3 regions of the Pseudoalteromonas sp. NCCP-2140 genome follow, and region 1 is predicted to be linked to each of the others. Evidence: predicted binding sites of a transcription regulator. Region 1 holds the regulator's gene; each other region holds the start of a gene.

Region 1 (10,031 bases):
AACAGTAGCAGCACGAGCATGTAAGCCAAGTTTGTTTTGAATTAAAAAGGTATCTTCAGCGTGCATTGTTGGTGCCTAATTAAATGTCTTGTTCGCGGTGGCGAATTTTTACATTAGCATGGCTTTTGGCAAAGCTCTCACCAATTGTTTGCGCTAAGTAAACAGAGCGATGCTGGCCGCCGGTACAACCAATAGCAATGGTCAGGTAACTGCGGTTATTACGCTCTAAATGTGGCAACCAAGTTTGCACAAAGGTTTGTATTTGCCACGTGAACTTTTGCACTATGCTGTGGCTAGCTAGGTAATCTTTTACTGGTTGATCAAGGCCTGTTAGTGGCTTTAAATCAGGTTCCCAGTGTGGGTTAGGTAAAAAGCGTGCATCAAAAACGTAGTCAGCTTCTTTTGGAATACCATGCTTAAAGCCAAACGACATAAAAGTAATAATCAGCTTTTTATCTTTTTTACCTAAAATCTTTTCGCGAATTGATTCTGCTAACTGATGAACACTCAGATCAGTGGTATCAATCATAAAGTCAGCGCGAGTGATCAACACATCAAGCAGGATTTTTTCTTGTTTAATGGCCAGATCAAGCGGCAAAGAATCAATAGATAGTGGATGCAAGCGGCGTGTTTCTGAAAAGCGCTTGATCAGAGTTTGGTCATCACTGTCTAAATAGAATAGTGTTGGGTTTGCGAAACCTGGCAGGTACTCAAGAATATCATTAAATTCTTGCTGCTCTTTCGGTAAGTTACGCACGTCGATGCTGACCGCTATTTTATCGTAGTTATCAGACACACTACGTACGAGCGAAGGCAGTAAATTAACCGGAATATTATCAACGCAATAATAGCCCAAGTCTTCAAGTACTCGTAAAGCGACCGATTTACCTGAGCCTGAGCGACCGCTGATAATTATTAATTCCATTTATGCCTCTGCTGATATGACCTGAAACAGTTGCTGATCGGTAGTAGCACTACGCAGCTGTTTACAAAATTCTTTATCTTTAAGTCTATCAGCAATTGTTGATAAGGTCTTTAGGTGAAGCTGACAGTCACCATCTGGTACGATGAGTGCCACAAAAATATCAACTGGACGATTATCAATTGCATCAAAATTAATAGGGGATTCACTCACTATCACAAATGCATGAGGCTCATCTGCGCCGCTCATTCGGCCATGTGGAATAGCAATACCTCGGCCAATGCCGGTGCTACCTAGTTTTTCTCGGTTGAGTAAAGCATCTAGGATATCTTGTTGCGATAAATGAGGAAGCTGCTGGTGGGCCAGTTCGCTGATATATTCAAGAATTCTTTTTTTGCTATTAAAAAGGACCGCAGCTTTGCTGCAGTCCTGGTTAGTAAGTGAACTTAGTTTCATAATTTAATGTCGAGCTAATTTCTCTTTGTGTTTAATGACTTGGCGATCAAGTTTATCGATCAGTGAGTCAATGGCTGCGTACATATCTTGATGTTCTGTAGAAGCGAACAATTCGCCTCCGTTTACATGTAAAGTTGCTTCTGCTTTTTGGCTTAATTTTTCTACATCTAGAATGACATGAACATTATTAATATGGTCAAAATGCCTTTCTAGTTTTGCAAACTTGGTGTTTACATAGTCTCTTAATGAATCTGTGATTTCTACATGACGACCAGTTAAATTTAGTTGCATAAGCATTTTTCCTTCTATGTAAAACGTCTAAATCAGACTCTTACGCTGATTAGACGGAGGTATTGCTAGAGACTCACGATATTTTGCAATTGTACGTCTAGCTACTTTAATTCCTTGCTCAGCCAATATATCTGCAATTTTGCTATCACTCAATGGTTTAGCTGAGTTTTCTGCAGCGACTAACTTCTTGATTAAAGCGCGTATTGCTGTAGAAGAACACTCACCACCATTTTCGGTGCTGACATGGCTTGAGAAGAAATATTTCAACTCAAAAATACCCCGTGGGGTATGCATATATTTTTGCGTTGTTACCCGTGAAATCGTCGATTCATGCATTTCGACCATTTCAGCAACATCATTTAGCACCATCGGCTTCATTGCTTCAGGGCCATGCTCAAAGAAAGCTTGTTGTTGTTGAACGATACAGTTGGTCACTTTTAATAGCGTATCGTTACGGCTTTCTAAGCTTTTAATAAACCACTTAGCTTCTTGTAAGTGAGAGCGAATAAATTGGCTGTCGCTACTTGATTTTACAGAGCGAGACATCGCCGCATATTGGCTGTTCACTCTAATCTTTGGCATACAGTCTGGGTTTAACTCGACTACCCAGCGACCTTTTACTTTTTTTACTGATACATCAGGTATGACGTACTCAGACTCTTCGCGCACTATGCTATCCGCAGGCTTAGGATTTAAGCTGTGGATGAGCGTCATCACTTCTTTAAGCTCGTTTTCTTTAAGCTTAGTCTTTTTCATCAAAGTTCGATAGTCGCGACTCGCTAATAATTCGATATGCTCAGATAAAACCATTTTAGTTTCAGCTAAATATGGCGTATTAGCATCGAATTGGCGTAACTGAATGCACAGACATTCTTGTAAACTGCGTGCGCCAATACCCACAGGATCAAATAACTGAATTCTTTTTAAGACCGCTTCGACTTCATCAAGTTCGATTTCTTCTTCATCGTTATTTTGATTAAAGCTTTCGACTATATCTTCACAGCTTACCGTTAAAATACCTGAGTCATCGATAGCTTCTACAATTGCCACAGCAATCGCTTCATCAGTAGGGCTAAATGGCGTGAGCTGTAATTGCCACATTAGGTATTCATGAAGGGTTTCGGTTGATGCTCCCTGATAGATAGATTCATCTTCAGGCATTGGCCCTGACGATGTTGAAGGGGCGGCACTCATGTACTCATCCCACGTGACGTCCATTGCTAAGTCATCGCTTACGGTGTCTTTATTGAGAGCATCACTACTTTCTTGCTCGTACTCGCTAGGTGCTTCTTCGGCAGACGCGCTGACTTGCACATCGTCAGGCTCCGCTTTTTGCTCATTCTTGCCGGTGCTTTCTTCATTGTAATCCGCTTCTTCCACTTCAAGCAGGGGATTACTATCAAGCGCTTCTTGAATTTCTTGCTGGAGATCCAATGTACTGAGCTGCAACAAACGAATCGCTTGTTGCAGTTGTGGAGTCATTGTAAGTTGCTGGCCCATGCGCAGCTGTAATGATTGCCTCATGTATCCCTAACAATCCTTTTTAAGTTATCGATAACTGTATAAACACAGTTATCGATTTATTGTCATTGTTATAAGTCTAGCAGATGCTCTAGTCGCTGGCGTAATGGTTACAGCCTGAATTGCTCGCCTAGATATACATCGCGTACAGTTTGGTCTGCTAATACGTGCTCAGGTGTGCCTGATGCAATTAGCTCCCCATGAGAAACAATGTAGGCTTTTTCACAAACATCAAGGGTTTCTCGAACATTATGGTCAGTAATTAGTACACCGATACCACGATTTTTTAGGTGCTCAATAATTTTCTTTATATCTAACACTGAAATTGGATCAACACCAGCAAAAGGCTCATCTAAAAGGATAAATTTAGGATTAGCGGCTAATGCGCGAGCAATTTCTACACGGCGTCGCTCACCACCTGACAGCGCCATACCTTGGCTGTCACGAATGTGTTGAATACTAAACTCATCGAGTAAGCTATTGAGTGTTTCTTCGCGGGTGGTTTTATTTAGATCTTTACGAGTTTCTAAAATGGCCATCAAGTTTTGGTAAACCGTCAACTTTCGAAAAATTGACGATTCTTGTGGCAGATAGCCAATACCTAAACGCGCACGGCTATGCATTGGTAAAAGGGTGATATCGTTATCATCAATACTGATTTTACCTTTGTCGCTAGGTACTAGGCCTACAATCATATAGAAGGTCGTTGTTTTACCTGCGCCATTTGGACCAAGCAAGCCAACAATACTGCCAGCTTCAACTTCAAGACCGACATTTTTAACCACTTGGCGGCCTTTGTAGCTTTTAGCTAAAAGCTCTGCTTTTAATGTGCTCATGGTTGGCCTTTATTATCTTTTTTATTTTCAACAGGCACTAAAATAGTGTGTACACGATCTGTTGAGTTTTCGTCTTTTTCAGCACTGATCAGCTGCTGTGCCATATCATAGGTAATGCTTTTTGCTGTTACTTTTTGACCTGCTTGAGTAACTTCAGCTTCACCATTTAAGGTTAAGAAGCGTTTTGCAACATCATAACGAACTTCTTCTGCGCTAGCGCTCATTACGGTGCCATCAGCTTGCTTTTCTTCGAAGTAAGCAGGCTTACCTGTGGCAATAATCAACTCTACTGTACCTTCGGTATCACCGCCGTGTGCTTCAAGGCGCTCTGCGGTAATACGACGATTACCATGCACGATCTCTACGTTACCTTCAAATATGCCAACGCCATCTTTTAGTTTACCTACTTGGCGATCTGAGCTAATGCTAATTTGAGCGCCAGTTTGCTCGGCAGCTGCGCCCGAAAAGGCAATCAATAAGCTTGGGATCAGGAGTAATTTCTTCAGTTTATTGGTCATAGTATATGGTTCGTGTATGGTTAGTTAACTCAACAATTTCGGTTTTTAAATCGGCTTTTAAGCCTTTCCCGGTAATCTTTAAATTCGGTCCTGTTAGTGTCACAGGTTGCTTAGAAAACATGGTCATTTTATCAATGTCGACATTAATGTTTTCTGCTTTTATATCTTCAATCATGCCGTTGTGGGTTAAGTTTTTAGCAACTACATCCCCTTCAAAAATCAGCTGATCGTTTTCGTACAATGTGGCTTCTTTGGCTTTTACTTGCCAAACCTGCTGGTCGCCATAAATAGTAAAAATAGGTTGCTCAAAAAAGGTAAACCCTAATTGTTGATACAACTCCATTTTAGCAGCAGCCACTTTATGACTAATTTTGCCTTGCTCGTCATACGCTGTTTGCTTTAACGCCACTGCGGTGTAATCAGGTGTTGCGATGATCTCGTCTTCACTAGTTATTGTGTCTGTTGATTGGTTAAAGTACGGGTACCATAACCACACCATGCAACAAACAAAAACAATACTCAGTAAAATACGGGCTATATTCATGCGCTGGTTCCATCGCTAGTTAACGGCTTACCGTTTTCTAACATCAGTAAATCAGTTAATTCACGCACAGCTCCAAAGCCACCTGGTAATAATGTGGTGTAATGAGCCAGCTTTTTAATCAGTGGGTGTGCGTCGTTTACAGCAATGGCAAACCCTACTTTTTCCATTACTGGTAAGTCTGGACCATCATCACCAATATAGGCAATTTGTTCATCAGTCAGCCCCAGTTTATCTTTTAACTCTTGATAAGCAATCAGCTTATCTTCTTGTCCCTGATAAATGTGCTGAACTGTTAGGCTAGTCATTCGCTGCTGAACTATTTGTGAATGGCGGCCAGTAATCACTGCCACTTCAAAGCCACTATTAATGAGCGCTTTAATACCAAAGCCATCTTTAGTATTAAATGCTTTAAGCTCTTCGCCATCATTACCTAAATAAATTCGGCCATCAGAAAAAACGCCATCTATATCACAGATTAGCAATTTTACTTTTTGTGCGCGCTGACTCACATCAGGGCTAAGAGGCTGGTATAGCTCGGCGAATGTCATTGCTTAAAGAACTCCTGCTTTTAATAGGTCTTGCATATTAAGGGCACCAATTGGCGTATTACTTTGATCTACCACAATTAAACCATTGATACGTTTACGTTCCATAATATTTAAAGCTTCAGCTGCAAGCATATCAGGGCGAGCAGTTGTACATGAACGGGTCATTACTTGGCTAATTGCCGTATTATGGATATCGATGCGCTGTTCTAAAATACGGCGTAAGTCACCATCAGTGAATAATCCGGCTAACTTTTCATCTGCACCAATCACCGCGGTCATACCAAGGCCCTTGGCTGACATTTCGATTAGTGCGTCTTTAATGCTTTGGGTTTCGCTAACGATTGGCGTGGCGTCGCCTGCGTGCATCACATCATCTAATGTAAGTAATAAACGTTTACCTAAGCTGCCACCCGGGTGCGAAAGCGCAAAATCATCGGCTGTGAAACCACGGGTTTCAAGTAACGCAACCGCCATTGCATCACCCATAACCAAGGTCGCTGTGGTACTTGCAGTTGGCGCAAGGCCTAATGGACATGCCTCTTGGCTTACTTTAATGCACACATGTACATCAGACAGTTTGGCCATGGTTGAGTCTGGGTTGCCTGTTAGTGAAATCATTTTTGCGCCAATGCGCTTGATAACAGGGATAATGCTAAGTACTTCGCTGGTTTCGCCTGAGTTCGAAATACACATCACCACATCATCACGGGTGATCATGCCTAAATCACCGTGGCTTGCTTCGCCAGGATGAACAAAAAATGCCGGTGTGCCAGTACTTGCAAGGGTCGCCGCAATTTTATTACCAACGTGGCCAGACTTGCCCATACCAATCACAATAATACGACCTGTACATTGGAACATTAATTGGCAAGCGTTATCGAAATCTTGATTTATATATTGCTCAATTTCTTGTAAAGCTTGTGCTTCAATTTCGAGTACGCGCTTACCCTGCGCGATAAAGCTAGGTTGTGTCATTAATTATCCTACTTGGCTGAAAATATAGCCCTGATATGCAATAAATGCGACTAACAAGAAGCCACCTTCTACTCTATTGATACGACGAGCACCTTTAAAGTTCAATGACATGGCAATCAATACAATCGTTGCTGCAATCATGATAAGTGCATCGCGGTTTGCCGCAGAAGGATCAATAATTGATGGGTTGATAATGCCCGCAAGTGGTAATACGGCGAGTAAATTGAAAATGTTTGAGCCAACGATATTACCAAGCGCTAAATCGTCTTCGTTTTTTAATACCCCTGCAATACAGGCTGCCAGCTCTGGTAAGCTGGTACCAATAGCAATAATGGTTAAGCCTATTACAAGGTCTGATAGACCAAAATATTTTGCGATATCAACGGCTGATTCAACTAAAAAGTGTGAACTGACTGGTAATAAAATCATGCCGATTATTAACCAAAACACGGCTGATTTGGTACTGACATCGTTCGGAACATCTTCACATGCTTCGCTGACGAATGGGTCATCTTGGTTTTTAGCGCGCAGAGAAACAATAACTAAACCACCAATAAACACAGCAAAAGCAATCATCAAGGCAATGCCTTCAGCGAACGAAAAATAGTTATCTGAGAACACATACCAAGCGGCTACTGAGATTAACAATACCAGCGGCATTTCGCGTTTAAGTGTCATTGAAGATACTGAAAGAGGGCGTAGTAAAGCTGTGACACCAAGTACAAGTAAGATATTAGTAATGTTAGAGCCGACCGCATTACCTACCGCAGTATCTGTTTTATCAGCAAGTGCTGCCGATGCTGATACCATCATTTCAGGGGCTGAAGAGCCCATAGCAACAACGGTTAAACCAATGATTAGGGTGGGGATCCCCATATTTTTCGCGAGTGCAGCCGCCCCATAAACAAACCGATCGGCACTCCAAACGAGTGCAGCAAAACCAATAATTAAAATGACAAAAGAAGTCACCATTGTGATACGCCAACATTACTTATACAGATGACTGCAAATAGTAACAAAAGCGAACCTGAAAGTATAAGTAAAAGAATGGGCTGGCGAGCATAAAGCGTCTTAGCAAGGAAACTAAATTTCAGGTGTCGTTAAGCTCTTTGCAGCTAGCTTTAGAATTTATTGATAGAAAATATTACAAAATTTTACGATTTGTTTTTTCCATCTTGACTAAAAAACCCTTAAAATGGCAAAACTAGTGAAAAACGTTATGGAGAGCGACTTGTCGCAATCAATAGTAGAAATCAAGGATGTAACCTTTTCACGGGGCGATAGAATCATATATAAAAATATGAGTTTTAAAATTCCGAAAGGCAAGATTACCGCTATCATGGGACCAAGCGGCATTGGTAAAACCACCATGTTGCGCTTAATTGGCGGTCAGCTTAAACCTGATTCTGGTGACATTTTATTTGAAGGCAACAGCATTCCTGGCATGACTCGCAAGGAACTTTATGCTGCCCGCACCAAAATGAGTATGCTGTTTCAAAGTGGCGCTTTATTTACCGATATGTCAGTGTTTGACAATATCGCCTTTCCTTTGCGTGAGCATACTCAACTCAGCGAAGATTTAATTCGTCTTGTCGTTTTAATGAAATTACAAGCTGTCGGCTTACGTGGCGCACAAGACTTAATGCCGTCTGAGCTTTCTGGTGGTATGGCTCGCCGTGCTGCTTTAGCGCGTTCAATTGCTCTTGATCCAGAGCTTATCATGTACGATGAGCCATTTGCTGGCCAAGATCCTATCTCTATGGGTGTGTTAGTTAAGCTAATAAAGTCACTGAATGAGGTGCTAGGTTTATCATCACTGATTGTGACCCATGATGTAACAGAGGTTATGAGCATTGCTGATCACGTGATCATTATTGCTGATCAAGGGGTGATAGGCGAAGGTTCACCAGAGCAAATGCAAAACCATGAATCTGAACTTGTACAACAGTTCTTAAATGGTTTATCGGATGGCCCAGTACCATTCCATTTCCCAGCTCCTGCGTATGATGATGAATTACTAGGAGTGCATAATGCTTGATCTATTCCAGAAGTTAGGTCACAAAACATTAGGGCGCTTTGCAGCGCTTGGCCGTTCTACTCAGATGTTGTTTGGTGCACTCGTTAATGTGCCGAACTTCAAAAAAGGCACGCCTTTACTTGTTCGCCAATTATATATGGTGGGCTCGCAATCTCTTTTAATCATTATGGTGTCAGGCTTATTCATCGGTATGGTGCTCGCCCTGCAGGGTTACACCGTATTAGTAGGCTATGGTGCTGAAGATAGCTTAGGGCCTTTAGTAGCATTGAGCTTATTACGTGAGTTAGGTCCTGTAGTTACAGCGTTACTGTTTGCAGGCCGCGCGGGCAGTGCACTTACTGCTGAAATTGGTTTAATGAAAGCAACTGAGCAATTATCAAGTTTAGAAATGATGGCGATTGATCCACTTAAACGCATTATTGCACCGCGTTTTTGGGCTGGTTTTATCAGTATGCCGTTACTTGCATTAATATTTTCTGCGGTTGCTATTATTGGCGCTCATTTAGTGGGTGTTGATTGGCTTGGTGTTGACTCAGGAAGCTTCTGGTCAATCATGCAAGCACAAGTGTCGTTCCAACAAGATATTGTGAACGGCATGATTAAGAGTTTTGTATTCGCCATGATTGTGACTTGGATTGCACTTTACAAAGGCTATGACTGTGTTCCTACTTCAGAGGGGATCAGTAAAGCGACAACAGAAACCGTTGTGCACTCGTCATTGGCAGTATTAGGTTTTGACTTTATTTTAACAGCGGTAATGTTTACCAGCTAATTAGGGTATAAAGATGAATTCACGGAAATTAGAAATATTAGTTGGCTTTTTTGTAGCCCTTGGTATCGCTGCATTTGCATTATTAGCATTTAAAGTTGCGAATGCCGGCATTAGTGGTAGTGGTGAGACTTACCAACTGAACGCAAAGTTTGAAAACATTGGTTCTTTAAAAGCACGTGCGCCGATTAAAGTAGGTGGTGTAGTTGTTGGCCGAGTTGAATCAATCTTTATTCACCCAAAAGAGTTTGTGCCTGTGGTAAATATGGCGATTGATGCAAATTACTTATGTAAGTTTTCAGACACAACATCAATCTCTATTTTGACATCAGGTATTTTAGGTGAACAGTACTTAGGCATTAACCCTGTTATTGCCCCTGAATCTGCTGAGCAACGCTGTATGGGTGAAGATGTAACAGCAAGTGAGCATGATACAGATCTAGATGATCTATTTGGTGTTGAAAGCAAAGCGCTTGCAGATGGTGACTACATTACTGATACAAAATCAGCGCTTGTTTTAGAAGAGTTAATCGGTCAGTTCTTATTCAACCAGGGTGGTGAATAATTATGTTTAAGAAGTTTTTATTTTGTATTGCTGTGCTGTTTAGCCTAA
Region 2 (10,031 bases), on a different contig from region 1:
ATTTTTTCACGGATTACATTAGGTAAGCGAGTGAGTGCTTCAGGGGAAATAGCTAACAAAATGGTATCGACTCTAGCGCGTGCGCTGGTACTGTGCTCTCGGTTATTGATAAAAGCACCTTCACCGATAAATTCACCAGGCTCAATGGTGCCAAGTTCGAGTAAATGACTTTGTTTGAATACCATCAGTGAGCCGCTTAGCACGATATAAAGCCGTTTATCAGCATCGTATTGTTTAAAAACAGCCCGGCCTTGTTTGACCAAATACAAATGACTGAATGACTCTAATAACACTTGTCGTTCACTGAGAGTAAACTCTCTAAAGAACGACAATCTGTTAATAATTTCCATTTGTTTAATTAGTGGAATGTGCTCGATTAACTTCATTGACTCACATAGGTATAGCGCGAAATTAGCTAATATTGCGCTCTTTTAGCTTGCGGGTCAATGTATTGCGGCCCCAACCAATCTTCACTGCGGCTTCTTGCTTGTGGCCAGCACAGTTGGCAAGGGCGGTTTTAATCAAACGAGTTTCGAGTTGTGCTTGAATGGCAGGCCAAATATTTTCTTTGCCTTGTTTAAGTTCAAGGTTAAGCCATTGTTGAAATGCATCCAGCCAATCACCTTCTTGCTCAGTCGGTGTAACAGCAACAATCTCTGGTGGTAAATCTTGTTCGCTGATCAGCTCACCCGGTGCCATAACGGTTAACCAACGACAGGTATTTTCTAATTGGCGTACGTTACCTGGCCAGTTAAACAAGCGCAGTTGCTCTGTAGCTTTAGGGCTTAAAATTTTGCTTTCAACTTGCAGTTCTTTGGCACTTTTATGTAAAAAGTGTTGTGCAAGTCGTTCAATATCTTCAGTACGCTCACGTAGCGCGGGTAAGCGTAAACGCACAACGTTTAAGCGGTGGAACAAGTCGTCACGAAACTTACCTTGTTTTACTAGGTCTTCGAGGTTTTGGTGTGTTGCAGCAATAATACGTACATCAACTTTAATGCTTTGATGGCCACCAACACGGTAAAACTCACCATCGGCTAACACGCGTAATAAACGCGTTTGTACATCGAGTGGCATATCACCTATTTCATCTAAAAATAAGGTGCCGCCATTCGCTTGTTCAAAACGGCCTTTACGAATACTGTCGGCTCCAGTGAACGCGCCTTTTTCGTGACCGAATAACTCTGACTCGACCAATTCTTTTGGAATGGCAGCCATATTCAAAGCTATAAATTGGTTTTCTTTACGAGGGCTGTGGTTATGCAGGGCACTTGCAACTAGCTCTTTACCTGTCCCTGACTCACCATTAATCAGCACGCTCATACTTGATGCTGATAATTTACCAATTGCCCTAAACACCTCTTGCATAGCAGGCGCTTCGCCTATGATATGCGCATTGGTTTGTGGTGCTTGCTTACGTTTAGTTTTTTTCGTTGAATTAGCACGGCATGCGCTTTCAACCAGCGCGACAGCTTCATCTAAATCGAACGGTTTAGCGAGATACTCAAACGCCCCTTTTTGGAAGGCATTTACCGCCGAATCTAAGTCTGAGTGAGCGGTCATGATGATCACTGGCAGGCCAGGGTTTTGCTCAGCAATAGTCTCAAGTAACGCCATGCCGTCCATACCCGGCATTCGTACATCAGATACTAATACCGTTGGCTGGCTAAACTTTAATGCATTAAGCACATCTTGTGCGTTCGCATAGCTTTCAGTTTCAAATCCTGCACGTGCCAACGCTTTCTCTAGTACAAAGCGAATTGAGGCATCATCATCAACTAACCAGACTGTTTTCATGACTACTCCAAAAAACCATTAATCCGTAAAAGGCAAATAGATATTAAATTCTGTATGGCCTGGCCAACTGTCACAATCAATGTGGCCGTCATGTTGGTCAACCAAGGTTTGCGCTATCGATAAACCAAGCCCTGATCCATTTTCTTTGTTGGTGATCATTGGGTAGAACAAGGTTTCACGTAAGCTCTTGTCTATACCTGGGCCGTTATCCGAAATTTGGATCAGCAAGGTTTTTTTCGGCGCCTTACCAGGGCGCCTGTGTTGATGATTGATACGGGTTTTTATTCTTATCTCGCCACCATCAACCAGTGCCTGTTGTGCATTACGAATAATGTTCAGTACCACTTGCTGAATTTTACTTTGGTCGATATACACGCTCGGTATACTTGGATCATAGTCTTTCACTAAAGTGATATTGGCATTGTTATCTAACATGCTCAGTTTAATCACTGACTCTAACGCTTGGTGAATATTGCCATAGGATTTATGTGGCAATTGATTCGGACCAAGTAAGCGGTCTACAAGCTCGCGTAAACGGTCTGCTTGTTCAATGATTAATTCGGCACATTGATCACGTTCTTGCTGATCAACCTCATACTGCAATAATTGCGCCGCTCCGCGAATTCCACCTAAAGGATTTTTAATTTCGTGTGCTAAACCGCGAATTAGGTTACGTGCTGCTTGGTACTGATGCATTTGATTCGAAGCTTGATCGTGGCGAATTTCATCATCCATTTGGCGGCATTCGAGCAAAATATAATTGTCGTTATTACTGTTTATTCGACGCGTGCTAATAGTTAGCTTGGCATGGCGTGAATCGACAAACACCACGTCAGCTCTATGCTGGTGGCAATCAACACCATCGAACAACGAATATTGAGCAATGCGTTTTAAGTCTATCGAGTGGTAATTAAATAGGTTGTCGAACGGTTGGTTGATAATGCGCTTAGGTCCTAAACCTAAAAGCTCACTGGCGCTATCGTTTGCATAAACCAGCTTAAAATCATGGTCGAGTAAAATGACGGCAGTACTTAAATTTTTCCAAATACTATCGAGTAATTCAGAATTAAAATGTGTATCACTGAGCATGGTTGCACCATTTTAGTGCGTTTCGATTTAGTGCAGCTTAGCATATTCTTTTTACGTTGCGAGATCGTTATGTTGAAATATTAGTTTCTATTAATCACAGAAGCTCTATGCATGAAAAAGGTGCTGATTGGGCTAACCGAAACGAGTTTATTATTAGCATTATAAAGTTTTGCTTGTAATGTGTGTTCACCACGGTTGACCTCTCTTAGTGCAAAGGTCGTGCTATTACTTGGTGCACCATGAGGTGTGCCATCAAATAAAAGCTGTACTTTAAACCCGGTTTCGAAGCGTGGGCTAATACGGGCAGTGACATACACTGACCCCGTGTTTTCTCGCACGGTCGCTTCATTAGCAGGAGAAGAAATACTGACTTTAAATTTGACTGGTGTCCCGCTTGGCGCACTATTAAGAATGCTGGTGTCGGTAGCTGGCATGGTTAGGTTTTGGGTATTCATCTTTACTTCGGTAGCACCAGGGCGCGGTGAGTCTGAAAACACTAAAACGCCATTCTTATCTTTCCAAGAATACACTTTTTTCACTTCACTCTCAGCGTAAACGCTTGCTGCAATAAATATTAATACCAATAAAGTTGTGCTTCTCACCCTGTGTTCCTGTATTTATTTACCTAAATAAAACTGTAGAGTAGAACCCGCTCAATTACCATTAAAAAAGCCCGCAAAGCGGGCTTGAGAACACACATTTATTATCTTTCAGATAATTCTGATACAGCGTTAATTAAACGCTGTAGTACATTTCAAACTCAACTGGGTGAGTTGTCATGTTAAGCTTTTCAACTTCTTGGCTCTTAAGTGCGATGTATGCATCGATTAGGTCATCAGTGAATACGCCACCTTGCGTTAAGAACTCACGGTCAGCATCTAGTGATGCAAGTGCTTCTTGTAAAGAAGATGCAACTTGTGGGATCTCAGCTGCTTCTTCAGCAGGTAGATCGTATAAGTCTTTGTCCATTGCATCGCCAGGGTGAATCTTGTTTTTGATACCGTCAAGGCCAGCCATAAGCATTGCAGAGAATGCTAAATATGGGTTCGCTGTTGGATCAGGGAAACGTACTTCGATACGACGTGCTTTTGCAGACGGTACTACTGGGATACGGATTGAAGCAGAACGGTTACGTGCAGAGTATGCAAGCATTACTGGTGCTTCGAAGCCTGGTACTAGACGCTTATAAGAGTTAGTAGACGCGTTAGCAAATGCGTTGATTGCTTTAGCGTGCTTGATGATACCACCGATGTAGTAAAGCGCTTCTTCAGATAGACCAGCATATTTGTCACCAGCGAAGATGTTTACGCCATCTTTACCTAGAGATTGGTGACAGTGCATACCAGAACCGTTATCACCTACGATTGGCTTAGGCATGAATGTCGCTGTTTTTCCGTATAGGTGAGCCATGTTATGGATAACATATTTCATCTCTTGGATTTCGTCAGCTTTTAATACCATTGTATTGAAGCGAGTTGCGATCTCATTTTGACCTGCAGTTGCTACTTCGTGGTGGTGAGCTTCTACTACTTGACCTAGTTCTTCAAGAACTAAACAAGTCGCTGAACGCCAGTCATGTGATGAATCAACAGGTGAACACGGGAAGTAACCGCCTTTAACACCTGGACGGTGACCCATGTTGCCACCTTCGTAATCTTTATCAGAGTTCCAAGCAGCTTCTACAGAATCGATTTTGTACATAGAACCAGACATGTCTGATTTGTATTTAACGTCATCAAAAAGGAAGAACTCTGGCTCTGGACCGAATAATACAGTGTCAGCAATACCAGTAGAGCGCATGTACTCTTCAGCGCGTTTTGCAACAGAACGTGGATCACGCTCATAACCTTGCAGTGTTGAAGGCTCAACTACGTCACAACGTACGATTAGTGTAGCTTCTTCAGAAAATGGGTCCATTTTCGCAGACTCAGGAACAGGCATAAGTACCATGTCTGATTCGTTGATACCTTTCCAGCCAGCAATTGAAGAACCGTCAAACATTTTGCCGTCTTCGAAGAAATCTTCATCAATTTGATGATGAGGAATAGAAACATGCTGTTCTTTACCTTTGGTATCAGTAAAGCGTAAATCAATGAACTTAACGTCATTTTCTTTGATAAAATCTAAAACCGATTGTGACATGTGTCCTCCAATTGTTGGGTTTTATTTTTTGCTGCATTATTGCTTTTCGCTTATATAAGCTGGTTTCGTGCCATTTTTTTAACACCTTGTTTAGACTTACAAAAAACAAACAAGGCTTTGTTTTGTTAACTTCTATTGCACTAAGTTGGTGCGTAAAAAGATCATTCTGGTGCGTAAAAGTGCGACCTTGTTTTGCACAATTATTGAGCGTGCCAATTTTTCTGTTATGAACACGATTTAGTGCCAAAATATGGTTCAAAAACGAAAATTTCGCCAGTTTTGAGCTAAGATTCACTTTAATTTTCATAAATTTGTCATTTATAAAACAGATACTTATAAAAAGCCTGAAGAAAGTTTATAAATTTATATTGGATAAACTTTCATCCATGCCATTATTAAGGGATAATATGCGCCCTTTTAAATCCTATGCTGGGACATCTGGTGAAAACGCAGGTGAGTGCGTAGATCTTGCAGGATCAATGAGATTCAATTTCTCTGAGAAAAAATATGAGCATCGAAAAGTTAAGAAATATAGCGATTATCGCCCACGTTGACCACGGTAAAACAACTTTGGTTGATAAACTGCTTGAGCAATCAGGCACATTAGAAACGCGCGGCGGTAACGAAGAGCGCGTAATGGACTCAAACGACATTGAGAAAGAGCGTGGTATTACCATTTTAGCTAAAAATACAGCTATCTCTTGGAACGACTACCATATCAATATCGTAGACACCCCAGGACACGCCGACTTCGGTGGTGAAGTAGAACGCGTACTTTCGATGGCTGACTCAGTATTACTACTTGTTGATGCTCAAGAAGGTCCAATGCCGCAAACGCGTTTCGTAACGCAAAAAGCATTCGCACAAGGTTTAACGCCGATTGTTGTTATCAACAAAATCGACAAACCTGGTGCACGTCCTGACTGGGTTATGGACCAAGTTTTCGACTTATTCGATAACCTAGGTGCAACTGACGAACAGTTAGACTTTAAAGTAATCTATGCATCAGCTATCAACGGCTGGGCAACAATGGATTTAGACGAGCCATCAGATAACATGGAACCAATGTTCCAGATGATCGTTGACGAAGTATCTCCACCGGATGCAGATCCTGAAGGTGCTTTCCAAATGCAAATTTCTCAGCTTGACTACAACTCGTACATCGGTGTTATCGGTGTAGGTCGTATCAAGCGTGGTACTGTTCGCCCTAACCAACAAGTAACAATTGTTAGTGCAGATGGTACTAAGCGTAATGGTAAAGTTGGCCAAGTAATGAGCTACTTAGGTCTTGAGCGTCATGAAGCAGAATCTGCAGGCGCGGGTGACATCATTGCTATCACAGGTCTTGGTGAGCTGAAAATCTCAGACACTATCTGTGATGTAAATACCGTTGAAGCATTACCACCGCTAAGTGTTGATGAGCCTACAGTAACAATGACGTTCTCTGTAAATACATCACCATTTGCTGGTAAAGAAGGTAAATTCGTAACTTCACGTAACATCCTTGAGCGTTTACAAGCTGAGCTTGTTCACAACGTTGCATTACGTGTTGAAGAAACTGACAACCCAGATAGCTTCCGTGTTTCTGGTCGTGGTGAGTTACACTTAGGTATCTTAATCGAGAACATGCGTCGTGAAGGTTACGAGCTTGCTGTATCTCGTCCACAAGTAATCCTTCGTGAAGTTGATGGTCAAAAAGAAGAGCCATACGAAACACTTACAATCGACTGTCAAGAAGAGCACCAAGGTTCTATCATGGAACAAATTGGTCTTCGTAAGGGTGAACTAACAGACATGTCTCCAGATGGTAAAGGCCGTGTACGTATGGACTTTATGATCCCAAGCCGTGGCTTAATTGGTTTCCAAACTGAATTCATGACGTTAACGTCTGGTTCTGGTCTTCTTTACCACACATTCGACCACTACGGTCCACATAAAGGCGGTACTATCGGTGCTCGTAAGAATGGTGTAATGATTGCAAACGCAACAGGTAAAGCACTTACTAACGCATTATTCAACTTACAAGACCGTGGTAAGTTATTCATCGGTCACGGTGTTGAAGTTTACGAAGGTATGGTTATCGGTATCCACAGCCGTGACAACGACCTAACAGTAAACGCGCTTAAAGGTAAGCAACTTACAAACGTTCGTGCATCTGGTACAGATGAAGCACAAACACTTGTTCCACCACTAAACTACACGCTTGAACAAGCGATTGAGTTCATCGATGATGACGAGTTAGTGGAAGTGACACCTGAAAACATCCGTATTCGTAAGCGTCACTTAACTGAAAGTGAGCGTAAGCGTGCGAGCCGTCAAGCTAAAGACTAATAAGGTCTTTTAGTTTCACAAAATTAAAACCGCCGTATTGAAAAATACGGCGGTTTTTTGTTTTAGTGTAAGCCAGGTAGGTTGGGTAGAGCGAAGCGAAACCCAACTTAATTTATATAAACTTCTAAAGGCAACTCGCAACTTTTTACTAACTCCCCCATCTGTACTATCTTTTCTAAATCCAACTTGCAGGAGAGTAAGATGTATTTAGTTAGACTGATTTACACAAGTGAAATTAGCGATGGGTTTGGGCCCAATGACATCGAAGATATTCTCGAGAAAGCTAAGCAGAATAATGCAGAAAGTAATGTAACTGGGCTACTTTGTTTTAATAGTTCTCACTTTATGCAATGCCTTGAGGGGTCACGAAAAGCAGTTAATGAAACTTATCATCGTATTCTTAATGACAAGAGACATCGCAATATCATCATGCTGAATTACTGTGAAATTTATGAAAGAGAGTTTGAAAATTGGTCTATGGGTTACATTCCTTACAGTAAACAAGTGACCCCTATTAACCTTAAGTATTCAGGTACCAGCGAATTTAACCCATTAGCCATGTCGGCAGGAAGCGCCCATAAACTTATGCTGGCTTTACGGGACTCATTGCTCAAACATACTATGTAGGGCTTGCAAGTGTCACTACAGTGACACTTGCTCACCTTCATTCAATATATAAAGAGGAACATGGCTGTTCATCTGTTTTTGCATATGCAGTAATCTTAATAATGCAGAATGACTTGAATGGTCGCCCATTTGCCAGCTTGAGTTGCCATAACCCCACGGGATCATCACTTTACAGCTTAGCTCCTCCGCGGCGTTTAAGCTGTCTTCTGGCGTTGTATGAACATAGCGATACCACTTACCGTTTTCTTCATGGTAATAAGAAGCGATAGGCATTAAACATACATCAATCTCGCCGTATTTTTGATTAATATCTTGAAAGTGTTTTGAGTAACCGGTATCACCAGCAAAAAACAAGGTTTTACCGTTTTGCTCAAGTAACCAACCATTCCATAAATCTTTATTGTGGTCGTCGTAAATGAAAGGCACCATTATACGACTACTAAAATGATGAGCTGGCAGCGCATGAATCGTTAAATCATTAATTTGTGTACTTGCGTACCACGCCATTTCGGAAATATTAAAGCCACCCGTCGGGAAGTTATCTGCAAACCCTAATGGCACTAAGTAGCGGGGGGTATTGCCAATCTCTTCTATATCCGCCTTGTTAAAATGGTCATAGTGAATGTGTGAGTACATTACAGCATCTAAGCCATTAAGTTCAGCTTGTGATGGCCAAAAACCAGGTTTGCGATAAATGCCCCCAGCAAGCTTAAAGGCAAAGTCTACGGGCGAATCAAACTGATCTTTAACAGGGTCAAACAACAGCTGCTCACCATTTGGTGATTGAATATAAAACCCAGCATGACCTAACCAGCGCACCGTAAAACCTGAATTGATTGCAGGCACATTTTGTTCTGCGTGAAACTCGCATTGTGAGTTACTGTCGTCGCACACCAGTAGTTCTGACTCTTCATAGCAATTGTCGGTGCAGGTTGTTGGGTATTCTTTATCACCCGGATAAAGGTTGTGGTAGCGACCTTCGTACTCACCCTCGTTTTTTAACGGAGTGATAGTGCCTTCACCGGCAATAACATTAACAGTGTTTGAATTACTGCATGCACTTAAAAGTGCTGCCGCAATAAGCGTTGAGAGTGTTTTTAAATGCATACCATGCTTACTTTTTATTCTTTGCCGTGAGTTTAGCAAAATAAAATTTAAGATAAATCATTAAAAAGTAACTAAATATTGACTAATTTGTGATGCGATTTTTTTTTGCTATGATTTGAGTGATTTTCGAACAGTAATCAAGGAGGATAAATGAAAGTTATTGCTTTTTTAATTGGTGTATTTTCACTGTCGTGTTTAGCCGCTACGGACTCGTTAACATGTAATGGCTGCTCCACTAATGGAATGGAAAACTTAGCTGCGTTTTCACAACAACGGACGGGGTCTAGCTATGTGGTTATTTTTGATTTTGATAACAGACAAGTGAAAAAGTATTACAGGAGCTTGCGATTTAGTAGCTTTGGTGAGCCTATACGTAACGCTGTTAATGTTGAGTTGAGCTATGAAGAGCAATTTGATGCAAATTTAATTCTGGAGTTTAGGCAAGAAGCAATATTGCTATTGAAAAACAAAAGTGTTGCTATGTTTGTTTCTAATGATGCTGAAACAGATTATATGGGCACTGACTCGAGCCAATCGATTGCCGCACTTTCTAGAGCTGAGATAAGCAACCAAGAAAGTACCTCTTCAGTTTTAAAAGATGTAGGTGGATTTGATGTTAAAGGAGATCCGTATACTTTCTTAAGTCGGTCTAGTTTTAGAAATAATGCATTTGATTATTATTTAAACCAAGATGGTTCTTTGTTTTCTGAATTAATTGACTCTGCTCTAGATGCAGTAAGAATACCCACAGGAAAAGACATGGGGCTCTACGTGACAATTAATTTTTATGAATCTGCCGATAAAAGTATTTATAACGGATCTGTCAAAGCTGCAATAGACTTTACAAATGATGTGTTCATCATTATGAGCGCAAAAGATGCAGATAATAACAGTATTCCATTAAAAGTTAGTGACTTAAATAATGAATTTGTTTTTAA
Region 3 (10,031 bases), on a different contig from region 1:
CACCAAAACCATCGATACACAGCTTTATACCAATACTATTTAGCCTTGCTACCATGGCTTTACCTTGGTCATCTAAGCCCATAAATAAATCGAGTGGACATTCAATGATTAAATCACCCGGTTCTAAGCGGTGCTCAGTCATTATGCGGTCAACAAATTCAATAAACTCTTCGTGCAGCATTTCTGGGCCAAACACGTTAATACTAAGAGGCAGTTCAATACCTTCCATACGCAGTGCCATAGCAAGCTCAGCAGCACGTTCAATAACATATGCTGCCACAGGGTAGCTTAGGCCAGCGACACGAATATCATCAATGAACTTGTTAGCCGAAAGAATGCCTTGCTTAGGATGCTGCCAACGTAGCAGCAATTCTAAAAACTCAATTTTCTCGTCGCTGTTACGAATAACTGGCTGAAAATAAAGCTCAAGTTCGCTGGCAAAATCTAAGTGAGCTAATTCGCGTAGACGTGCTTGTTGCTCTAATTGCTCGATCATCATTTGCGGATGATAAGGCACAATTTCTCGCTCAGGGTTTGAATCAAGGGCAAGGTTGGCAAATGAAATTAAGTTTTCGAAGCTGTATTCTGGTTCGTCACAGTTCACGTAACTGGCGCGCACTTTTACTTCAATCGTACAATTAGCAACGTTGAATGGCTTTAATGTGACTTGCCTAATTTGACTGATCAGCTGTTCATGAAGGTGTTTTTGCTCTTCGAGTGAGCAAATAAACGCAAAGTTTAAGCCCCCTAAATGCGCTAATTTTTCAGTATTTGCGGTGTTACTTGTCATACTCAGCACGGCATCAACACTGAGTTGCTGTTTAATACGTGTGGCCGATTGCGCTAATAATAAATCACCAAAGTCACGACCAATATGCTGGTTAACATCGTTAAAACCTTCAAGGCGGATCATCACTAGTGCGCAGTTTGCTGAGTGCTCTTCAGTCCATGCAACAAAGCTATTTCTAAGTGCATTACGGTCTGGTAAACCAGTCAGTGGAGCGGCATCTAAGTCATCGTTATGGAGCGGTTCTACTTCAACCTGCTCATCTTCTTCGGGCTCTTCGTAATTAAAAAAGCCTGAAATAGATAAAATAACTACCGAGAAAACAAGCCAATATAAGGCTGTGTCGAGTAATAGATGGGCAGAGTATAAAACCGCGAACGAAATTGCGGCAGAGACACTCAATATTATGGCAAGCCAATTAGTGGTGCGAAATGCTTGCCATAAATGAAAACATAAAGCTAAAGCAAGTAAGATCACCAGCCAAGGTAATCCTAAGCTTAAAATAGCTAAACCTAGTACGCCATTAACGACTAGGCTTAGTCTTAAAATAGGGTTTTGGGTTACGCATAGGGCACAGATCATTGCCATAAAAACGCTACCAGCTAAAAACACTGGTACTACATCACTTGTTAAATTTACGAGTTGCGTGCTACTACTCGCTAAACTAAAAATCAATGACATGTAATCCAAACTGCGTAATAAAACTTATCTAACTAAGTCTACCCAAAATCCACAGATTTAACAGTTTATTTACGCCGAATTGGTAACTTAATTGTGCCGGGTGGGATATTTGCCAATGAGCAATATCAGCACGAGCCCCCACTTTTAACACACCACGATCATCTAGACCTAACGCACCCGCGGCGTTTCGTGTTACGCCAGCTAATGCTTGCTCTGGTGTCATACGGAAAATAGTGCACGCCATATTCATCATTAAGTGCAATGAACATAATGGTGAAGTTCCAGGGTTGAAGTCTGTTGAAATGGCGATCGGAACTTGGTACTGCTGCAGTAGTTCAATTGGCGGATACTTTGTTTCGCGTAAAAAGTAAAATGCACCTGGTAACAATACCGCTGCTGTGCCCGCTTTGGCCATTGCTTGAATGCCAGCTTCATCTAAGTGTTCAATATGATCTGCCGATAAGCCATTAAATTCTGCAACGAGCTCTGCGCCATGTTGATTAGATAACTGCTCAGCGTGCAACTTAACCGGTAAATTGTGCTTTTTAGCCGCTTCAAACACACGGCGAGTTTGCTCGTTGCTAAAGCCAACGTTTTCACAAAAAGCATCAACCGCATCAGCTAAACCAGCTTCAACAACACGGTCAAGCATCTCACCGCACACTAAATCAATGTACTCATCGCTACGGCCTTTATATTCAGGCGGTAATGCATGAGCACCTAAAAACGTGGTTTTAACATCAACCGGGTGGTTCTCGCCGAGTAAACGAGCTACTTCGAGTAGTTTAATTTCGTTTTCGCAATCAAGACCATAGCCAGATTTAACCTCGACAGTCGTCACGCCTTCTGCGTATAGCGCATTTAAGCGCTCTTTAGCACTAACAAACAGTGTTTCGTGGTCGGCTTCGCGAGTTGCACGTACGGTGCTTGCAATACCGCCACCGTTTGCAGCGATTTGTTCGTAGCTAACACCTTGCAAACGCTGCTCGAATTCTTCTGCGCGGCTACCGGCAAACACTAAGTGAGTGTGACAATCAATTAACCCAGGTGTTAACCACTGCCCTTTTGCAGATACAGTTGGCGTTGCTAATGCATCAAAATCAGGTAAATCGGTTTGTGCACCTAACCAAGCAATTTTGCCATCTTTAACGGCAATAGCTGCATTTTCAATGGTGCCGTAGGGTGCATCAACAGCAGGATCCATTGTGGCGATATTGGCATCTGTGATCAGTAAATCCCAGAGCGCTTGATCATTGTTGGTTGTGTGCATTTTTCACCTATCTTGATGCTTGCTAAAGGCTCAGTATGAGCCTAAATTTAAATTTGCTTAAAGTTTATCAACTCATCTTGTATATACAAGAAAATTATGTCACCTTGTAACACACTGTTAACTTATAAATAAACTTTTCATAATGAGCGTCCCTAAGTTTGCGCAAATAAAAGAATTCATTCTGGAAAATATTCAATCGGGAGAATGGCAAGAAAACGACCGTGTCCCTTCAGAAAACGAACTTACCAGTCAATTTCTAGTTAGCCGTATGACGGCTAGGCGTGCACTTAGTGAGTTAACCGATGCCGGTATTTTAACCCGCAGCCAAGGGCAAGGTACTTTTGTTGCCAGCTTCAAATCACAATCATCGTTACTAGAAATCAAAAACATTGCCGATGAAGTTAAAGCGCGCAACAGTAACTACAGTTGTACGATTTTAGTGATGGAATCAATCAGCGCTATTGCCCCCATCGCGATTGCTTTGGGTGTCGAGGTCGACAGTCATGTTTATCGAAGTGTGATTGTGCACAATGAAAACGAGCAACCTCTGCAAGTTGAAGAACGCTTTGTGAACCCCGCTCTTGCTAAAGACTACTTACAACAAGATTTTCACAGCCTAACACCCCACGAATACTTATCGCAAAGCGCCCCGCTTACCGAGGCTCGCCATACGGTTGAAGCGATTATGCCTAATCAAGAAATGTGTGAATGGCTCAACCTGTACAACGAAGAGCCATGCTTACAAGTGATCCGCCGAACTTGGTCATCGCAAGGTATTGTAAGCTTTGCCCGCTTAGTTTCGCCGGGCAGTAAATACCGACTAGGCGGCCACCTTACTTTTAAAAAGTAGCTAAATAGGCGCTTGATAACGAAAATTCAGTGACTCAATCGCCGAGCCATCAATGAGGCGCTCGCCTTTATCATGGCTAGTAAATGTCGGTGGCTGATTACCCTGCTCAGCACATTTTTGCTGGTAGTAATCTGCTTTTGTTGGATGCGCCGGATTGACCACATTATAAATGCTGCTCGCGCTTGACCAGTTTCCAATTACAGAAAAAATCGCCGCTATCACATCTTGCTGCTGTACCATATTTACCACTTGCTGACTTGAGCTAGACAGCTCTTTACCTGCAACAAACTTACCTGGGTCGCGCCCAGGACCAACAAGGCCCGCTAAACGCAATACTTTACCACCGGCATTTAGCACTAACTGCTCAGCATCAAATAGCAGTTGCTGGCGCGCTGATTGGCAATTAATTGTTGTGCTTTCGTCGTAATGACCATTGTCAGTTGGGTAAACACCCGTCGAAGAACATAAAATAAAGCCTTTGCAATTTAGTTGCTTGGCAAGCTCAAGCCCTGCTTGCAAAGTAGCTAAATAATTACTTTCTGAGCTGCGACTACGCGGTGGAATTGCACACACCCACCATGCATCTTCAAGTGAAACATCGTGTTTAAGCACTGTACCTTCAAGCGCAAACTGGCGCTGAAAGTCATGTTCGTGCTCGCTACTACGGTGTGTACCCTGCACTTGCCATGCTAATTTTTTTGCCTCAACACAAAGCGCACTACCAAGCCAACCTGCACCTAAAACGACTAGTTTATTATTTTCATTACTCATTTATCCAACAACCTCATAGTATTTATTATTAACGTTCGCTTAACGGTATAGCGATTTGGGTGCAAATATGATTAGATAGATAACTCTACCCGATAATAAAAACACGTGCATCTATGTTAAATAACCTCTCTTTACGTAAAAAAATATTACTACTCATCGGCGGGACGATAAGTGTACTACTGATCATCGCGTCTAGTTTTTTTGTTAGCCATATTGCTGACCTATCGCGCCAAGCTATTCAACGCGAAGCCGACAGCTATTTACAGAGTGAACGACTTTCAATGCAAGGTTACTTTGCCAAATACGGTAAAGTGGTTCAAACCTTCATTACAAATCCGCATTTAGTGAATTGGTTCGACAATTGGACTGAACGTGATCAAAGTCTTGATAACCAACCTGGATACGACAGCGTTAATCAAGATTTTGTGCGTATCAGTGGCAACGATGACAACATCTTATCTGCCTTCTTTGCATCTGCAACAACAGGTGAGTACTTCAAAGAAAACGAGCGAACCACTCATTATAATGGCCAACCTTACTACGCTTACAAACGTGGTTGGTGGCAAGATGCTTTAAAGATCAACAAACTCTATGTAGGCCCAATTTCTGTGGATTTAACCACAGGTAATGCCTCTGCAGTTGTACAACAGCCTGTTTATAAACAAAACAAACTAATAGGCTTTGGTGGTGTTGATTTACAGCTAAATAATATCAACGACATGGTTGAAGAAATTCGCTTTAATGGCCAAGGCTTTGGTTTCTTACTTGATGGCAATCAAAAGGTTGTGCACTTATCTAAGCGCACTGGCCACAAGCTATCTGTGACTGACGAAGGTCCGAATGGCAAAGAAGGCCTAGATGCTCTTGAAAAACAATTTAGCGACACATCAGGCTTTAGCGAATTAAACCGCGCGATGAAAAGCCAAAAAGATGGCAGCAGCTTTGTTACTTTCAAAGGTGAGCAATATTACGTTGTATACAACCGCCTTGAGTTAGAAACCCCTTACCTTGATTGGTACGTGGGTATTTTAATTCCAACCAGTATGATTGATGAACCAGTAAATGATGCGGTGATGACAACCACAACCTCAGTGATCATCATTCTTGCGATTATCATTGCGATGATCTTCTGGGCCACGCAAATGATCACCAAGCCGCTGACTAAGCTAACTTACATCATGCGTGATATCGCATCAGGTGATGGCGATTTAACACAGAAAATCGAAATCAAGAGTAATGATGAAGTGGGCCAACTTGCTCATCACATGAATACCTTCATCGATAAACTTCGTGCAATGATGCTTAATACTGCTGCGCAGGCTGAGCAACTAAGCCAAGCTGCGAGCCAGTTAAAAATTGTATCGCAAAAAACCAACGATGAAATTCAGCAAGAAAAGCAGCAAGTTGATAGTGTTAGTGCGGCGGTAACCGAAATGGCGTCTACAGTGATGGAAATCTCGCGTAATGCCCAGCACACCAATAATGCCGCTGAAGAAGTGCAAACCATTACCGTTGACGGTACGAAACGTTCTACTCAAGCTCAGTCAGTCATGACCGCCCTTGCAAGCCATATTGGTGAAGCGTCTAAAGTGGTTGCGGGTCTTGAACAAGAAAGTGGCAACATTGGCGCGGTAGTTGATGTTATCAACTCAATTGCAGAGCAAACCAACTTACTCGCACTAAACGCGGCGATAGAAGCAGCCCGTGCTGGCGAGCAAGGTCGAGGCTTCGCAGTTGTTGCTGATGAAGTTCGCTCACTAGCAAGCAGAACGCAAGAATCAACAGATGATATTCGCAACATGATCAGCCGTTTACAGCAAATTGCCCAACAAGCATCGACTATGATGCAACAAGGTCAAGAGCGTGCTGAAGGCTCAGTTGAGCAAACACAAATTGTATTGCAAGCTCTACAAGATATCGCGCAATCTGTGACAAATGTGCAAGATCAAAGTCATCAAATTGCGACTTCGACTGAGCAGCAAACGGTGGTTGCAGAAGATATTAACAATAGCTTGGCAGCAATTAATCACTTAGTGAATAGCACTGCGGATCATGCCCATGAATTGGCGGATGAAGCACGTGATTTGAATGAATTGGCAGCCGCTTTAAATAAGACTGTGAATCAATTTAAGTTATAAAGATAAATTGCTGAAGTAGTTAAAAACCCGATGTCACCTGAAGATGACATCGGGTTTTTATCGTCAGCCTTCCCTGTTAGTCGTGGCGCAACCGCTTTCGCGTGTTCCATAAATTCGTGCCACTGTTGCTTGTTCCATAAAGCAACTCCTTTGTCGGTCAATCCTTGTATTGGTTGCGTTTGTACTTGTTCCATATAGTCTCCTCCTTACGCTAGCTTCATCCTGTTTGGCTCCTGCCTAAGCTTATTCCTTGCTATCATCTCCATTTACTTTATCCATAAAGCGTTGCCATTGTGCGCTACTCCATAACGCCTTGTTACTTCCTTGTTGTCCTTTGTGCGTAGTTACATTATCCATACTGTAAACTCCTTGCGGTTTATCGTCCGTTACTCCTACAGCCCTTCCTTGCTGTGCTCCATTACCCATCCTTGTAGATTAATGCGGTGATTATCGCTTAGCGATGATATACACAGCATGAATCAAACCTGGAATGTACCCTAATAAGGTTAAAAGAATATTAATCCAGAACTGCGCACCTAAACCTACCTGTAAAAATACGCCGAGAGGTGGAATTAAAACCGATAAAATAATACGTATTAAATCCATGACTCACTCCTTGAATAAGATAAGCCCAGCCAAAGCTGGGCTATATAGGGCTTGCTATTATTCAGCAACAATCGTTAATTCATCGATTACTTTGCGAACATCTTCAGCGTTTTCAGCAATGCTGATTGCTAATTGCTTTTCTGCATCAGACTCAACAGTACCTTTTAGTGTTACTACACCCATGTCGGTATCAACATCGATGTCTGTACCACCTACTTCTGAGTTAAATAAATAACGTGTCGTGATTACAGTACTGATTTTTGCGTCGGTTAAGTCGCTTTCTGCTGAATCAGCTTTGTCTGATTTCATGTGCTTAGCTTTCATGTTTTTAACAACAGTTAGTTTGTTATCAACAGAGCTAACACCGTCTAGGCTAAGAACTAGCTCTTCAGCAAGCTCTTTATCTAATTCGCTATCAACTTTACCTGTAAGTACAACCTTGCCATTCGTTACATCAGTGTTGATGTCAAAGTTGTTAAGGTTTGTGTTCATAAGAAGCACAGTTTCTGCCTTACCATCAATCCAAGCATCTTTACTTTCATTTTCCCAGCTGCTTGCCTGAGCTGACATGCTAGTTGCACCTATTACTAAAGCGGCAATCATAGATTTGTTAAAAGTGTTCATAATCTTTCTCCTTTTGATTAAAGACACTTTTACTAATGCGACTATAATGCCAACTATTTACTTGTTTATTTTCAGCAGGTTAACCAGTCATTCAGCGCCTATTTATATTCATTTAGGTAAAGATTTACAAGCTGCTCGGTAAGAAGTTCACGATGTTGCAAAAATAACCATTTAGTTGCTGATTTTATTAATCTGTGGTTAATTTAACGAAGTTGCTAATCAGCAAAAAACACAAGCCATTGATTTATATAAAAATAAAATTTGGCCTAAGGCTTGCTTTGTAATTAATAACTAAAAATCGCCTTTAAAATCACAACAGGGAACTACCATGGCCGTTAAACTTGAAGATCGCCCAATCGATCAAGTAAGAGAAGAAGTCATTGATCAACTCATTTATAACTACAGTCATGCTGTTATTTCAGCCGAAGCATTCGAACGCCGCCTAGACCAGGCAATGGCAGCCACCAACAACGAAGTACTGGTTGAACTGGTTGCTGATTTAGATCTGAAGGCGGATATTGACTACAAATCGCATAAGCATGCGCAATTTAAACCTCACTACAGCCACAGCAGCGACAACGAAAGCCTGCAGCTTAGGAGTATTTTGGGTTCAAATGAGCGCAGCGGCCAATGGGTAGTACCAAAAGAAATTCACCTTACAAACTGCCTAGGTTCAATCGAACTCGACTTTAGCGAAGCAATTTTCCAACATCAGCACGTCACCATTTACGTGAACTGTATTTTAGGAAACGACGAAATCTACGTACCAGAACATGTAAATGTGGTATCTAAATTATTTAGCGTGATTGGCAGCGTAGAGAACAAATCAGTCGCCTTAAACAAAGGCCAAGGCCCAACCATCACCATTGAAGGTAATGTATGGCTAGGCTCAGTCGAGATTTCAGTTAAACGTACCATGAAAGAAAAGTTCATCAGCTTTGCCAACAGCCTAAAAGCCAGCTGGAAAGAAATGAATAAAGTGCGGTAACAGTTGCGAGGTGCGAGATGCGAGATGCGAAATACTAGGTGCTAGGTGCTAGGTGCTAGGTGCTAGGTGCTAGGTGCTAGGTGCTAGGTGCTAGGTGCGAGTTATCGTAGCCGCAGTTTTACATCGCGCAATATAATAAGATAACGCGCGAAATAAATTTCACGCCTACATCAAACGTAGGCGTCACGCTTGCTTGGCGCGTCGAACATACAACACCACTTCATCAACCTATACCTGACCAACAAACAACACAATTCGGCTCAAAACTGAAAGCTGAAAGCTGACGGCTATAAATTCTTTTCCTCTGTGCTCTCTGTGTCCTCTGTGGTTAGAAAAAGATCTTTAACTCACAAAGAGGCTAAGAGGTGCTGCGCTTTAGAGAACATTATTATCACTTCCTCATTCTCTTCTCATTCACTTCTCTTTGTGAATATATTTTCGCGCGAAATAAATTTCACGCCTACATCAACCGTAGGCGTCACGCTTGCTTGGCGCGTCTTACATACAACACCATTTCATCAACCTATGCCTGACCTACAAACAACACCGCTCGGCTCAAAACTGACGGCTGAAAGCTGATGACTATAAATTCTTTTCCTCTGTGCTCTCTGTGTCCTCTGTGGTTAGAAAAAGATCTTTAACTCACAAAGAGGCTAAGAGGTGCTGCGCTTTAGAGAACATTATTATCACTTCCTCATTCTCTTCTCATTCACTTCTCTTTGTGAATATATTTTCGCGCGAAATAAATTTCACGCCTACATCAACCGTAGGCGTCACGCTTGCTTGGCGCGTCTTACATACAACACCATTTCATCAACCTATGCCTGACCTACAAACAACACCGCTCGGCTCAAAACTGACGGCTGAAAGCTGATGACTATAAATTCTTTTCCTCTGTGCTCTCTGTGTCCTCTGTGGTTAGAAAAAGATCTTTAACTCACAAAGAGGCTAAGAGGTGCTGCGCTTTAGAGAACATTATTATCACTTCCTCATTCTCTTCTCATTCACTTCTCTTTGTGAATATATTTTCGCGCGAAATAAATTTCACGCCTACATCAACCGTAGGCGTCACGCTTGCTTGGCGCGTCTTACATACAACACCATTTCATCAACCTATGCCTGACCAACAAACAACACCGCTCGGCTCAAAACTGACAGCTGAAAGCTGATGGCTATAAATTCTTTTCCTCTGTGCTCTCTGTGTTCTCTGTGGTTAGAAAAAGATCTTTAACTCACAAAGAGGCTAAGAGGTGCTGCGCTTTAGAGAACATTATTATCACTTCCTCATTCTCTTCTCATTCACTTCTCTTTGTGAA

Evidence for each region. Region 1 encodes sigma-54, which starts transcription at its own class of promoters, with help from an activator protein. Its sites were predicted from a motif close to GTTGGCACGNNNNTNGNNT; they were not measured.
Region 2: a site for sigma-54 is predicted at 5,085-5,103, ahead of glnA (glutamate--ammonia ligase). Genes of this name have one in related genera too.
Region 3: a site for sigma-54 is predicted at 7,988-8,006, ahead of NFU46_RS15195 (LiaF domain-containing protein). Genes of this name have one in related genera too.

Annotation. Positions count from the first base shown of each region.
Region 1 is NZ_BRCZ01000003.1:467,486-477,516, reverse strand. It holds gene NFU46_RS08830 (HPr family phosphocarrier protein) at 1-66, opposite strand, end outside; gene rapZ (RNase adapter RapZ) at 80-925, opposite strand; gene ptsN (PTS IIA-like nitrogen regulatory protein PtsN) at 926-1,378, opposite strand; gene hpf (ribosome hibernation promoting factor) at 1,382-1,669, opposite strand; gene NFU46_RS08810 (RNA polymerase factor sigma-54) at 1,697-3,193, opposite strand; gene lptB (LPS export ABC transporter ATP-binding protein) at 3,301-4,026, opposite strand; gene lptA (lipopolysaccharide transport periplasmic protein LptA) at 4,023-4,544, opposite strand; gene lptC (LPS export ABC transporter periplasmic protein LptC) at 4,534-5,088, opposite strand; gene kdsC (3-deoxy-manno-octulosonate-8-phosphatase KdsC) at 5,085-5,636, opposite strand; gene NFU46_RS08785 (KpsF/GutQ family sugar-phosphate isomerase) at 5,640-6,611, opposite strand; gene NFU46_RS08780 (calcium/sodium antiporter) at 6,615-7,583, opposite strand; gene NFU46_RS08775 (ATP-binding cassette domain-containing protein) at 7,831-8,649, shown strand; gene mlaE (lipid asymmetry maintenance ABC transporter permease subunit MlaE) at 8,642-9,421, shown strand; gene mlaD (outer membrane lipid asymmetry maintenance protein MlaD) at 9,435-9,983, shown strand; gene NFU46_RS08760 (phospholipid-binding protein MlaC) at 9,986-10,031, shown strand, end outside.
Region 2 is NZ_BRCZ01000014.1:48,422-58,452, forward strand. It holds gene NFU46_RS18645 (cyclic nucleotide-binding domain-containing protein) at 1-386, opposite strand, end outside; gene ntrC (nitrogen regulation protein NR(I)) at 412-1,797, opposite strand; gene glnL (nitrogen regulation protein NR(II)) at 1,816-2,886, opposite strand; gene NFU46_RS18660 (DUF4124 domain-containing protein) at 2,967-3,488, opposite strand; gene glnA (glutamate--ammonia ligase) at 3,622-5,028, opposite strand; gene typA (translational GTPase TypA) at 5,536-7,359, shown strand; gene NFU46_RS18675 (BLUF domain-containing protein) at 7,561-7,986, shown strand; gene NFU46_RS18680 (MBL fold metallo-hydrolase) at 8,002-9,093, opposite strand; gene NFU46_RS18685 (hypothetical protein) at 9,244-10,031, shown strand, end outside.
Region 3 is NZ_BRCZ01000008.1:16,914-26,944, reverse strand. It holds gene NFU46_RS15235 (GGDEF domain-containing phosphodiesterase) at 1-1,375, opposite strand, end outside; gene hutI (imidazolonepropionase) at 1,497-2,738, opposite strand; gene hutC (histidine utilization repressor) at 2,881-3,588, shown strand; gene NFU46_RS15220 (NADP-binding protein) at 3,589-4,359, opposite strand; gene NFU46_RS15215 (methyl-accepting chemotaxis protein) at 4,473-6,497, shown strand; gene NFU46_RS15210 (hypothetical protein) at 6,482-6,691, opposite strand; gene NFU46_RS15205 (YqaE/Pmp3 family membrane protein) at 6,945-7,103, opposite strand; gene NFU46_RS15200 (BON domain-containing protein) at 7,161-7,727, opposite strand; gene NFU46_RS15195 (LiaF domain-containing protein) at 8,056-8,715, shown strand.